Regions from separate parts of the Paenibacillus diazotrophicus genome, predicted to be linked through region 2. Evidence: predicted binding sites of a transcription regulator. Region 2 holds the regulator's gene; each other region holds the start of a gene.

Region 1 (3,203 bases), on a different contig from region 2:
AATCTTAGGGGCAGTATATAATATAGAGGCAGTCACATGAGAAGCGATGCCACCCTGAAAATTATTAATAATTTTTGGGTGGCAGCCGTTTCTAAGCTTGGAAAATGGGGTAAAGGATAGAGCAGGGGTTATAAAATATATAACTTAACCTAACTGGTAGCCCTTACATTGGAAAGTTAGCCTAATTAGTGAAAATAAGGAGAAATTCGGATGTGATAGCTTGCCTTTGTTATAAAGGTGTGGTAACATAAAATTATTCATACAAATGATACCTAATTTTCGTATTGAAAAGGGTTGTCACATGAATTACAGCCTTTCTCAATGTGTGAATTTTTTCTTTGTTTGAAGATAAAAAGAACATATTAATTTAAATTTGTGGAGGTAACACACATGCAAACAGGTACAGTTAAATGGTTCAACGCAGAAAAAGGATTCGGTTTCATCGAAGTTGAAGGCGGAAGCGACGTATTCGTTCACTTCAGCGCAATCACTGGCGACGGCTTCAAAACTTTGGACGAAGGCCAACGCGTTGAATTCAACGTTGTTCAAGGCAACCGTGGACCACAAGCCGAAAACGTTGTAAAACTGTAATAATAGAAGGTCCGTCCCCGCTTGTGAAAGTTGGGACGGTCTTTTTTTCAAATATAAGGAATTATATGCTTCATGCAATATCGGTCCCTTATATTACTCGTGAAACGGTTGCCGTCCTTAACATCAAGGACGGCAATGTCGTTTCTACTTGTCTGGATTCTCAACTTGTGACATAAAGGAAGGGAGGAACGGCAATGAACTACCGGAAGAAGCCTTTGGAGGAAGTACCGGAAGAAAATACCGCAATTTGGGCCTGTACCAATGATGGATGTAATGGATGGATGAGGGATAATTTCGCATTTGAACATGCGCCTTCTTGCCGTCTCTGTCACTCCCCTATGGAGCGCAGTATGAAGATGCTGCCGCAGCTGCTCAATTCCAATGGCGATTTGAAATCGCTGAAGAAGGGTATTTCCATTACCTAACCAATGCCTTTATGAGTCAAGCTTCTATAGAATAATGAACACATTCAAGACGGTGAAACCGTCTTATTTTTTTTGCTTTCCAAACGCAATATTGTGATATTTGTCACAAATTTATTGAATTTTAAGCCCAAACAGGGTGTATAATGTGATTATTATCACACTTAACCCTTTGGATTTTTGACAAAATAGACATATCGAATGGGGAGAAGGAAGGGGAGAAATATGGATACAGTGATGCTGTCGCGATTACAATTTGCGTCGACGACAATTTTTCATTATTTCTTTGTACCAGTGTCAATTGGACTCGCGCTTTTAATTGCAATCATGGAGACGATGTATGTAAGAAAAGGAAATGATGAGTACAAAAGGATGGCCCAGTTCTGGGGGAAGCTTTTCCTGATTAACTTCGCTGTGGGCGTAGTAACAGGAATTCTGCAGGAATTTCAGTTCGGAATGAACTGGTCGGACTATTCGCGTTTTGTCGGTGATGTATTTGGAGCTCCACTCGCGATTGAAGCGCTGCTAGCCTTCTTTCTGGAGTCTACGTTTATTGGAATCTGGATTTTTGGCTGGGATAAAGTATCCAAACGTGTTCACCTGCTCTCGATTTGGCTGGTAGCGCTTGGAACTATGTTCTCGGCTTTCTGGATTCTGCTCGCTAACTCATTCATGCAGCATCCGGTAGGATTTGCTGTCAATAATGGACGGGCTGAGATGAATGACATTTGGGCATTAATTACCAATGGACAATTGCTGGTCGAGTTCCCACATACGGTTCTTGCCGCGTACGCGACAGGCGCCTTCCTGGTTACGGGAATTAGTGCATATAAATTGCTGAAGAAGCAGGATGTTTCCTTTTTCCGCAAATCTTTTGAAATTGCTGCGATTGTCGGCATTATTTCATCGTTCGGTGTAGCCATTGCGGGACATGCCCAGGCGCAGTATCTGGTAGATACCCAACCTATGAAGATGGCCGCTTCCGAGGGACTATGGGATGACAGTGGTGACCCTGCTGCATGGACGGTTTTTGCAACGATTGATCCAGAGAATAAAATAAGCTCTCATGAAGTGAAAATCCCATATATGCTGAGTTTTCTCTCTTACAGTAAGTTTTCGGGATCTGTCAAAGGGATGAACACACTGCAGGCTGAATATGAACAGGCCTATGGTCCTGGGGATTATATTCCACCGGTTCGCACAACCTTCTGGAGCTTCCGGATCATGGTTGCTGCAGGCTCGCTTATGATTCTGCTGGGAGTATACGCCGTCTACCTGATGTGGCGCAAGAAGATGGAACGCCCGAACACCTGGTTCATGCGTTTTATGCTCTGGGGGCTGCTGCTTCCGCCAATTGCTAATACTTCGGGCTGGATTATGACCGAGATGGGTCGTCAGCCATGGACGGTATTTGGGTTAATGACTACAGAGGATAGTGTATCCCCTAATATTACGAGCGGACAGGTGTTGTTCTCAGTAATTTCTTTTACAGCAATCTATGCCATTCTTGGTTTGGTACTGGTTGGCTTGTTCATCAAGGTGATCAAGAAAGGCCCTTACGCCATGGATAACGATCACGGCGAATCCCATGATCCGTATAACAAGGAGGGATCCCATGCTTTCTCTTAATGAATTATGGTTTGTGCTGATTGCTGTGCTGTTTGTCGGCTTTTTCTTCCTGGAGGGATTTGACTTCGGTGTAGGGATGGAAACCCAGATATTAGCGAAGAATGATACGGAGCGCCGGGTACTGATTAACTCAATCGGACCGTTCTGGGATGCGAATGAAGTGTGGCTGATTACTGGCGCAGGCGCCATGTTCGCCGCCTTCCCGCACTGGTATGCAACACTATTCAGTGGATTCTACATTCCGTTCGTGTTCGCGCTGCTGGCGCTGATTGCCCGTGGTGTCGCCTTTGAATTCAGAGGTAAACGGGACTCGCTGGCTTGGAAAAGAACATGGGATGTCTGCATTTTCTTCGGAAGCTTCTTGCCACCATTCCTGCTTGCCGTAGTGTTCGCCAGCTTCATTAAGGGGCTGCCGATCGACGGGGATATGCAGATGTATGCCGGATTCTTCGATATTGTAAATGGTTATACTGTAGTAGCTGGAATTACTGTAGTGCTGCTGTGCCTGGTGCACGGACTGATGTTCACTACGCTTCGCACGGTAGGTGATCTGCAGGAACG
Region 2 (3,203 bases):
ATCTCCTCGAACATATCCAGGTTGTTGTTGCTTGCAGCACCGTCCGTGCCCAGCGATACCTTGACTCCCGCCCGCAGCAGCTCCGGTACCCGTGCTACCCCGCTTGCGAGCTTCAAGTTACTGCCAGGATTATGCGATACCCCTACGTTGTAGCGGGCTAAAATCTCTATTTCTTCATCATTCAAATGAACTCCGTGAGCCACAAGCGACGGGCGGGTGAACATCCCCAGCTTCTCCAGATGTGCAACAGGACGCAAGCCGTAATCCGCCGCATTCTGTTCAACTTCCCGCCGGGTTTCCGACATGTGCGTATGCATAGGCAGGTCCAGATCATGGGCAGCCTGAACAAACTTTACGAAAAATTCAGGAGGACAAGTGTAAGGGGCATGCGGGGATATCATTGTCGTGATTCTTCCATCCGCCTTGCCATGCCAATTGCGGGCAAAGGCTATCGCTTCTGCCAGTTTATGGTTCTGCACATCCTCCGGACAAAGTCCGATAACCCCGCGCATAAGTACAGCACGCATGCCCGATTGTTCTGAAACCTCGGCAACCCTGTCCATATGATCATACATGTCCAGGAAGGTGGTTGTGCCGCCCTTCAGCATTTCCAGTACAGACAATGAGGTTCCCCAAAAAACATCGTCTCCGGTGAACTTTTCTTCCATTGGCCACATTTTCTCCTGCAGCCAATTCTGAAGGACCATGTCGTCACCGTATCCGCGAAGGAGCGACATTGCTGTATGACCATGGGTATTGACCAGCCCCGGCATGAACAGCAGGCGGCTTCCGTCAATAGTCTGCGTACCTTCTTCAATGACAGGTTTGGCTTCTCCTATGTATGTGATGATATCCTTTTCTATAGTCATATAGCCGCTTAGTACTGGTGTCTCAGTACCCGGAACCAGAAATCGGCCGTTTACAATTACAATCTTATTGCTGTGCATCTTCCACTTCGTCCTTTCCATCATGCAAATAATAGGCGAGACTCTGCAAATCAGTAGTAAAATCAGCGGCATGAACCCTGATATTAGACGGGGTCTTCAAGATCACCGGTGCAAAATTAAGAATGGCCTCAATGCCTGAATCGACCAGAATATCGGCAACGTTCTGCGCTTCGCTATCCGGTACCGTAATAATTCCAATACGGATGCCCTGCTTACGGATTGTGCTTCCCAATTCTTCCATGGGCTGCACGGTAAGTGAGTTAATCTGCTGCCCCACCTTGGGAGCATAGGAATCAAATACAGCAGTGATTTTCATGGTGTCCTTCAAGTAGGCATTGTAATTAGAGAGAGCGTGACCAAGATTACCTGCCCCCACCAGCGCCACGTTGATCTGTTGGTCAAGCTTCAGGATATGGCGGATTTTCTCAATGAGGTATGAGACATCATAACCGATACCCTTTCTGCCGAAATCCCCGAAATAAGCCAGATCCTTGCGGATTTGGGCTGGATTCAGTTCAAGCTTTTGTCCCAGTTCCTGGGAAGATACGGTGGAGATTTCACGCTTCAGGAGATCGTTCAGGAAGCGCAGATACACTGGAAGTCTGCGTACCACGGCCTCCGATATTTTATCCGATTTCATATTTTCTCCTCCTAAAAGTTTTGTGAGCATTGCATCATAATATTACTTCGTACAAAACTTACTTCGTAAGCATAAACCAAGTTTTGTGAGCTTAGTCCATTCCCCGGCGTCACAGCAGAACCGGACGCCAAGAAAACGGAGTTTTGTTGTTCTTTGACTATAATAGAAATGATTGCAGGTTAAGATACACTGCCGTCTTCCAGCCATTCCGCAATTCGCGGAACCATCTGATCTGTCAGCATATGTTCCATCTTGGGTCCAGGCAGCGAATAGAGAAAGTACTTTCCATAATAAGATTCAATAACCCTTGTATCGTATACAATAACAATACCCCGATCTTGCGCAGTACGCACCAGACGTCCGAAACCCTGCTTGAAACGAATAACGGCCTGGGGGACTGACAACTTCATAAACGGGTTCTTTTTCTGAGCCTGAAGCAGTTCAGCCTTAGCCTCCGCAAGCGGATGGTTCGGCGGCTGAAAAGGCAATCTGACAATGGCAAGGCAGGTTAAAGCCTCCCCGGGAATATCCACACCTTCCCAGAAGCTGCTGGTTCCAAGGAGCACAGAAGCTGCACTATCCTGAAAACGCCGGATCAGCTTGCTCCGGCTGCCCCCTTCCACTCCCTGCCCCAGTACAGTGATATCCTCAGAGAGGAGTGCCTCCTTCAGAGGATCATAGACCTGGCGCAGCATTTTATAAGAAGTGAAAAGTACAAGCATCCGCCCCCGTGTTGCCACAGCTGCCTCAGCCAATGAGTGCACCAGCTTATCGACAAAACGGGCATCGCCCACGCTGCCTTTGACACTGGGGAAATCACGCGGGATGACCAGAAGAGCCTGTTCACGGTATTTAAACGGCGACGGGAGCAGAGCTGTCATCAGCCTTCCTTGTTCTGCGGATTCACTAAGTCCCAGATTGTCAATCATAAATTGAAAGGACTTATCAACGGACAAAGTAGCTGAGGTAAGGACTATGCTTTTCTTTTTATCAAAAAAGAGCTCCTTAAGCTGGGCGCTGACATCGACTGGCACCGCATAGAGCTGCAGCGACTTCCCGCGATAGTTACCGCTGCCTTCCATCCAGTAGACAATATTCTCGTCGTTCAGGTTCATGAAGAACCGCACTTGCTCCCGTATGGAGGCTAAATCCTTGAACAACCCTCCGATATCCGTCACCAGACTGTCCGATGACGATTGGCTCTCCGATTCACGCATTTCACTTAGCATCTTATCGCCCTTGCGGATAATTTCACTAAGACTTAGATGTAGAGTGTTCTCAAGCGCAGCCAGCTCTTCCCAATCCTTGGGCTTCTTGCCTGGCAGCAAACGTGCTACCAGTTGTCCGGCCTCCCCGGCTGCGGCATCACTACGTTCTGGAAGCAGGGCAAACAGTTTGTCGCTAAGCGTGTCCCACGATTCCTTAACCGTAAGCAAATCCGGGTAGATTCTGTCGATCACCCCGCTCCATTCCGCCGCCTGCTCACTGCCTGAAGACTGCAGTGTTTGACGCAGAGCCGGCAATTGGCCGCTCCGGCTGTCCTTATAGAGACGTGTAAGCGTATGGGCTACGGTAAAGTATTTCATCTGCATGCCCAGGTGTTTACCTGCAATATC
Region 3 (3,203 bases), on a different contig from region 2:
CAGCCGCGAATAGACCTGTGATGGGTTGACCCTCTTTATTCAGCACTTCTGTATTTGTATTAATTTTTACACCACCCATGGTGTAGTGGATCCCTGGGCCGATTTTGATAGCGTAGAATGGTGCGCCGGACAGGTCGTTATCCATCCCGGTTGTTCTGCCGAATTCAGCATCCTTTTTGTTCTTGACCGCAGTGTTCCATGTGTCCACGGTTGTCTTCAGCTGATCTGCAGGAACACCCATTTCTTTAGCCAAGGCTTCGATGGAATCACCCTTTAGAACAAATCCCATTTTATCATACTGTTCAATCGCTTTAACACGGGATCTGACACCGGAATCAAAGACAAGGATCGCAGCTTTTTCAGGAAGCTTATTGATGGCTGCCGTAACATTATCCCGGGTATCCATTTCGTTAACGAACCGTTTACCTTCACTGGTTACAAGCAGAGCGCCTTCTCCGCGAACCGCTTCCCCGATCAGATAGGATTTCTCCTGCTGTACCGTCGGGTGAACCTGGATTTGATCCATATCCACTGTAGTGCCGCCGAGCTTCTCAATCATCTTAATGCCGTCACCGGTGCTGCCAACCTGGTTGGTGGTTACAAGCCCTTCCAGATCAGGTCTAACCTCGGAGATCATCTCCTTGTTCGCGCCAAAACCGCCGGTTGTAACAATGACAGCAGAACCTGTTATTGTTTTTTCATCTGCCTGGTTGAAGAGGACTTTGACTCCATTAACCTTACCGTCTTTTTGAGTAATTTCCTTAACATCAGCGTTCACAAACAATGGAATGCCTTTTTCCTGAACGTTTTTCACTAAGCCTTTGACGAGGTATTGCCCAACTGCCGAACCGTCCTCAGGACGGTGTGTGCGTTTTTCCTTCATGCCACCGGTAATCGTGATGTTATTCAGACGGATTCCGATGGAATCCAGCCAGTCGATCGCACTCGCAGAATTATCAACGAAGAAACGGAGCATTTCTTTGTCATTCGTATCATGGCCGCCCTTAAGGGTCTCTTCATAAAACAAATCGTTGCTGTCTTCAATACCTTGCTCTTTCTGGAACTTCGTCTCTGAAGCGTTCATTCCGGATGAAGATTTAGATGTATTACCGCCCGCTACAGGCATTTTTTCAAGAATAACCGGATTCAGGCCTTTCGCTTTCGCCTCAAGCGCTGCCGACATCCCGGCACCACCGGCACCGACAATGATGATATCATATTTATCTTTTAATTGATCGTACGGAGTATAACTTGCTTCAGATGCCCCTGAAACTGCTTCTGTCTTTTTAGTCTCAGTGTTCTTGCTCTTGCTCTCAGCACTGTTGCTGTTGCCGTTATTGCCGCATCCCGCGATAACCAGCAAGACAGAAAGAATGAGAATAAGAGCCGCTGCTGCTTTCTTTTTCATTGTAATGTTGCCCCCTTGTGCATATTTTCACAATTATCATAGCGGCAAAGGGGCTGATCATGGAAGCTTACGTAATTAAAGAAATCGTTAAGTAACTAAAGTAAGTGGGTTCTGCAACTTCCATCTTCTACAACCACTCCTCAAAAATAGGACCAGCTGTTTTCAATCGATCATTGGGATTATGAAAAAAAGGACCCAAAGGCCCTTTCCGCTACAGCATCCGCCTAAATATATTTTGCAATAATCTCATGGCCCAAAGCAGTTACGGTATACATATATACGGGTCTGCCCACCGCACCGTAGCTGATCTCCATGTCCAGTACACCTGCCTCAGTGAGGAATGCCAGGTATTTGCGGACGGAGATCCGCGAAATCGGAGCCTCTGCCGTAATATCCTCAGTCGAAAACACCGGATGCTCAAGCTTTTGTATGGTGCTCCAAATGCTCTCCAACGTACCTTCTGTTAGACCTTTGGGCAGTGTGCCGCTCTTGTTGTCCTCCTCGGTACTGAGAGAATGGCGCAGCAGCTTATCCAGCTGCTCCTGACTGAGATTCTCCTTGTGCTTCATCAGAGCGAAATCCTCCCGGTATGCAGACAGTGCCGCCTGAAAGCGGGCGAATTCAAATGGTTTGATTAAATAATCAACAGCCCCCAGTTGAAGAGCCTTGCGGATGCTCGCATTATCGCTGGCCGCCGAAATGACAATAATGTCTACCATACTTCCCTGCTCCCGCAAAGTGGACAGCAGCTGAAGCCCGCCGGTATTAGGCATATGAAAATCTAGCAGCATGAGATCAACCTTCATCTCAGCAAGCATCCGTCCGGCCTCATCACCTGAAGCCGCCCAGCCCGCGAACTCGAAGCCCGGGATCTGCTCCAGATAGTGGCGGTTGAACTTGGCTACCATCGGATCATCTTCAACGATCAGTACTTTTATGGTCATCTGGCCTCATCCTCCTTCACCGCATATAGCACATCAACCATGAACGTAGTTCCGCGCTCCACACCGGGTAAGATCTCAAGGCGGCCATGCAGCTTTTCAACACTTTTACGGACCAGATATAGGCCTATCCCCCGGTGTTCTCCCTTGGTAGAAAATCCTTGGACAAATATCTGCTCCCGAAGTGCTTCAGGAATTCCCGGTCCGCTGTCACTCACCGTGCAGATCAGACGCTCCCGGTCATAATGAAAAGCCAGCTCAATGTTCTTTAGGCTGCAGCCTTCCAGTATTTCCATAGCGTTGTCGAGCAAATTACCGGTGATGGTAATCAGTTCATGCATGACTTGCGGATCTGCAGATTCCGGCAGGTAACCGTCCTCGGCCAATTGCAGCTCAATTCCCGCTTCCCGGGCCCTACTCAATTTCCCCAGCAGAAAGCCGGCCATAACCGGGTCCTTGATGTGCCTGGTAATCGAGCCAATCTCATTCTGATGATTGATGACGGTTCCCGAAATATACTGCTGCAGGTCATCATACAGACCCATATGAGTCATTCCCATGATCACATGCAGCTTATTCATGTATTCATGCGCCCCTGCACGCAGGGCATCCGCATAGACAGAAATACCTGACAGCCGTTCCGCCAGTACCGCAAGCTCGGTCTTGTCCCTGAACGTGGCAATAGCACCTGCGATCTGCCCATTCACGCGGATCGGAACACTATTCGCCAAGATAGAGATACCATTCAGCTCCAAATCCTGATCCTGCCTCGCCTCACCGCTGAACAGTACCTGCTCCAGACGTAGCTCCGGCCAGTAATCTGCGATATGTCGGTTCACCGTGTTGCCCGTAAT
Region 4 (3,203 bases), on a different contig from region 2:
GACAAGGAGTAGTAGTTGTTGCCGACCGTCGGACTGAACTCCAGACTTGCCAGCGGGAAGTAGGCCGACCATCCGGCATCCGGCGATCCGCCGATGACGAATGAAATGTTGAGCAGCATGGCTCCCATAAAGAAGAGCCAGAAGCTGACGGCGTTCAGACGCGGGAAAGCCACGTCTCTGGCACCAATCTGCAGCGGTACGATAACATTCATCAGACCGATAATGAACGGCATGGCCATGAATAGAATCATGATTAGGCCGTGGGTGGTAAAGACCTCATTGTAATGCTGGGCATCGAGGAATTTCATTTCCGGCGCTGCTGTCTGCAGACGCATCATCATCGCGTCCACGCCGCCGCGGAACAGCATGAGCAGAGCGGCCAGAATGTACATTACGCCGATCTTCTTATGGTCAACCGTTGTCAGCCATTCGCGCCAGAGGTAGCCCCATTTTTTAAAATAGGTAAGTCCGACGAGAATCCCGATAGTAGCGAGTGCGATACTGACCATGGCTCCGTATATCAAGGGTTCGCCGTGAACCTTAAATTTGTCTAAATCCATTAGGGTGGCTCCTTTCAGGTTGTTTCATCGAGCAATGCATTAAGAATTGCTGTTGTGCGTTTGTTCATCTACAGGTGAGCTTGGCAGTGGCTGTTCGACTTCCGGATTTGGTTTACTGTCGAACTCGGTCTCGCTGGAAGGTTCCGGTGAGGGATGGACATCTTTATTATCCTGATGATCCATATTTCCGTTATCCATATCCATCTCAGAGCCGTTACCGCTCATATGCTCACTGTGGTCTCCCGGAGGAGGGCTGAATTCCAGATGGGTGGAAGAATACGTTTTACGTCCAAGGAAATCGGTAGCAAGCAGGCCCTTGAATTCCTTTTCCGTAAGCTTCGGAGCCGTTTCCTTGACTTCTTTCACCCACTCATCATAATCCTTACTGCTCATAACAAGTGCTTCGAATTCCATGTGGGCGAAACCTTTACCGCTGAAGTTGGCATTCTTACCGATATAAGAGCCTTCTGTATCAGCAGAAAGGTGAAGCGTAGTGAGCATGTCGCTCATTGCATACTTTTGTCCGGCAAGCTGTGGAATCCACAAGCTCGTAATCGTGCCGAAGGAATACATTCTGAACTCTACCGCCCGGTGAACCGGCATATTGACATAGTTCACAGTCTCAATACCTTCCTCCGGATAGCTAAAATGCCATTTCCAGTTGGAAGATGAGGCATAGATGACCAGTGGAGTCTGGTCCTTATAATCCTCTGCCTGATTCTCGACGGCGTTGGTCGTTTTGACCGTTACGACTGACAGGAAGGCCACGATAATGATCGGGATAATAATCCAGATCGCCTCGAGCACTTTATTGCCCTCCTCATGCTCCGGAATATATCCTTCATTGCTTTTCTTAGCCCGGTATTTCACCAGTACAAAGATATATAAGATGTAGACAACGGCCAGAACACCGAGCATCACGAGAATGGAGAGGATGATGGTGTCAGACAAAGTTCGTGCAGACGGCCCCTTCGGGTTCAGAACAGCGAGTGAACTGCATCCCGGCAGGAGGAGGATGAGGCTGAGAAACAAAGCGTATAACGGTCCCTTTTTTTTCATATAGAACTCCTTCCTTCAATAGTTCTTTTCATTCGCCGAACGTTACGGGCAAACATTAACCTGTATCTATAGTAAGAATTACTTACCCATAATGCAAAATACATATTTTGTAATAAAACCTAGAATCGCCCTTAAAAATGTCCATTCAGTTAAATATGTGTGATCAATTTGTTACAACATCCTTAACGTATGATAAAGATCACAGTAACGGTGCGCCTTAAGGTTATTTTAAGAAAGTTCAAAATTTGTTCACTAATTCACAATTGTTACTATTTTCGTCACATATAATAAAGCCGGAAATGGCTCGTAAAGAGCGGATTTTGCTTGATATAACAGCATTCGACAGAATTTGAGTCTTTTCTGAAAACAATGACGATATGTCATTTATCACAACAGAACGGTTACAAACTTTTCTGCTTCCGGTTACAATCTCTCAAATTACGTTATATCTTTGTATGCTAATGTTATAGATAAATATACATAGATTGGAGATTGTGCCGGTGACTACTAAAAAGGTAATCCTCTTAATGATTTCTTTATTCCTGTGCTTCGGTGTCCTGCAGGCAACAGCGGGTGCAACGGAAGCCAAACATTCTTTGAAGCTGGGAGTGGGCGATACCTTGAGCGGCATCACAGCCGTTGCGCAACATGATACCTATTATGTTCCTCTCCGCGCTTTGGCGGCAGAACTGAAATGGACGCTTACTGGTCTTCCGGAGGGTATTCAGGTCGATGGCGGGGGACGTACGCTCCGGCTGCTGAAGGATAATGGGGGAGCTGAGCTCCAGGATGGAACAGTTGCCAAGGCAGATACCTTTCTTCAGAATGGATCATTAATGGTTCCGCTGAAAATAAGCGCCTACCTTGGATATATCATTTCCTTTGAACCGGAGAAATATTTACTGCGCGTCTATGATGCATCGGCAACACTAGATGACGCCGGGTTCTTAAGCAAATACAAGAGCGAACTGGCGCCGCCTGTCGCCCCAGAAGAACCTGCAAAAGCTCCTGCACCCAAACCGGGTACTACCTTGTATCTGACTTTTGATGATGGACCGTCAGCGACCACTTCAGAGCTACTGGATATTCTGGATAAATACGAGGTCAAGGCTACATTTTTCATGCTTGGACCCCATATGAACAGTTATCCTTCCCAAGTAAAAAGGATTGTTGAGGCGGGCAATGGTCTGGGCCTGCATGGCATGACGCATCGCAAAGAGAAGTTCTATGCATCAGCCTCTGCTGCGCTTGCCGAAATGAACGGGGACAATACAATCCTGAGAAAGATCACTGGCAAAGGCACAACGCTGATTCGTCCGCCATACGGCAGCAAGCCTTATTTCACTAAGGTATTCAGAGACAAGGTGCTCACTGAAGGCTATCATCTGTGGGACTGGAACGTGGATTCGGATGACTGGAAGTACAAAGAGGATAGTGACACCATCTACAACACGGTCATGGACCAGGTGCATAAGCTGCAACAATCCAGAACCAATCCGGTGATCCTGATGCATGACCAGAAAGCAACCCTCAAGGTGCTGCCGCGCCTGCTGGAAACTTTGAAGAAAGAAGGCTATACGTTCG

Evidence for each region. The regulator Rex, encoded in region 2, represses fermentation and respiration genes when NADH is low (regulators of the CRP and FNR family bind a similar motif). The targets are predictions, from matches to a motif close to TTGTGAAATATTTCACAA.
Region 1: the regulator Rex is predicted to act here: its motif matches at 1,108-1,125, upstream of ACAN54_RS14445 (cytochrome ubiquinol oxidase subunit I).
Region 3: the regulator Rex is predicted to act here: its motif matches at 1,424-1,441, upstream of ACAN54_RS21880 (flavocytochrome c).
Region 4: the regulator Rex is predicted to act here: its motif matches at 1,865-1,882, upstream of qoxA (cytochrome aa3 quinol oxidase subunit II).

The regions. Positions count from the first base shown of each region.
Region 1 covers NZ_JBGJZN010000003.1:51,916-55,118, forward strand. Annotated here, with positions in the region: gene ACAN54_RS14435 (cold-shock protein) at 391-591, shown strand; gene ACAN54_RS14440 (cold-shock protein) at 786-1,016, shown strand; gene ACAN54_RS14445 (cytochrome ubiquinol oxidase subunit I) at 1,239-2,642, shown strand; gene cydB (cytochrome d ubiquinol oxidase subunit II) at 2,629-3,203, shown strand, end outside.
Region 2 covers NZ_JBGJZN010000008.1:312,429-315,631, reverse strand. Annotated here, with positions in the region: gene ACAN54_RS26045 (amidohydrolase) at 1-947, opposite strand, end outside; gene ACAN54_RS26040 (redox-sensing transcriptional repressor Rex) at 934-1,587, opposite strand; gene dinG (ATP-dependent DNA helicase DinG) at 1,767-3,203, opposite strand, start outside.
Region 3 covers NZ_JBGJZN010000006.1:213,740-216,942, reverse strand. Annotated here, with positions in the region: gene ACAN54_RS21880 (flavocytochrome c) at 1-1,408, opposite strand, end outside; gene ACAN54_RS21875 (response regulator) at 1,633-2,352, opposite strand; gene dcuS (DcuS/MalK family sensor histidine kinase) at 2,349-3,203, opposite strand, start outside.
Region 4 covers NZ_JBGJZN010000002.1:47,877-51,079, forward strand. Annotated here, with positions in the region: gene qoxB (cytochrome aa3 quinol oxidase subunit I) at 1-560, opposite strand, end outside; gene qoxA (cytochrome aa3 quinol oxidase subunit II) at 600-1,619, opposite strand; gene ACAN54_RS11485 (polysaccharide deacetylase family protein) at 2,147-3,203, shown strand, end outside.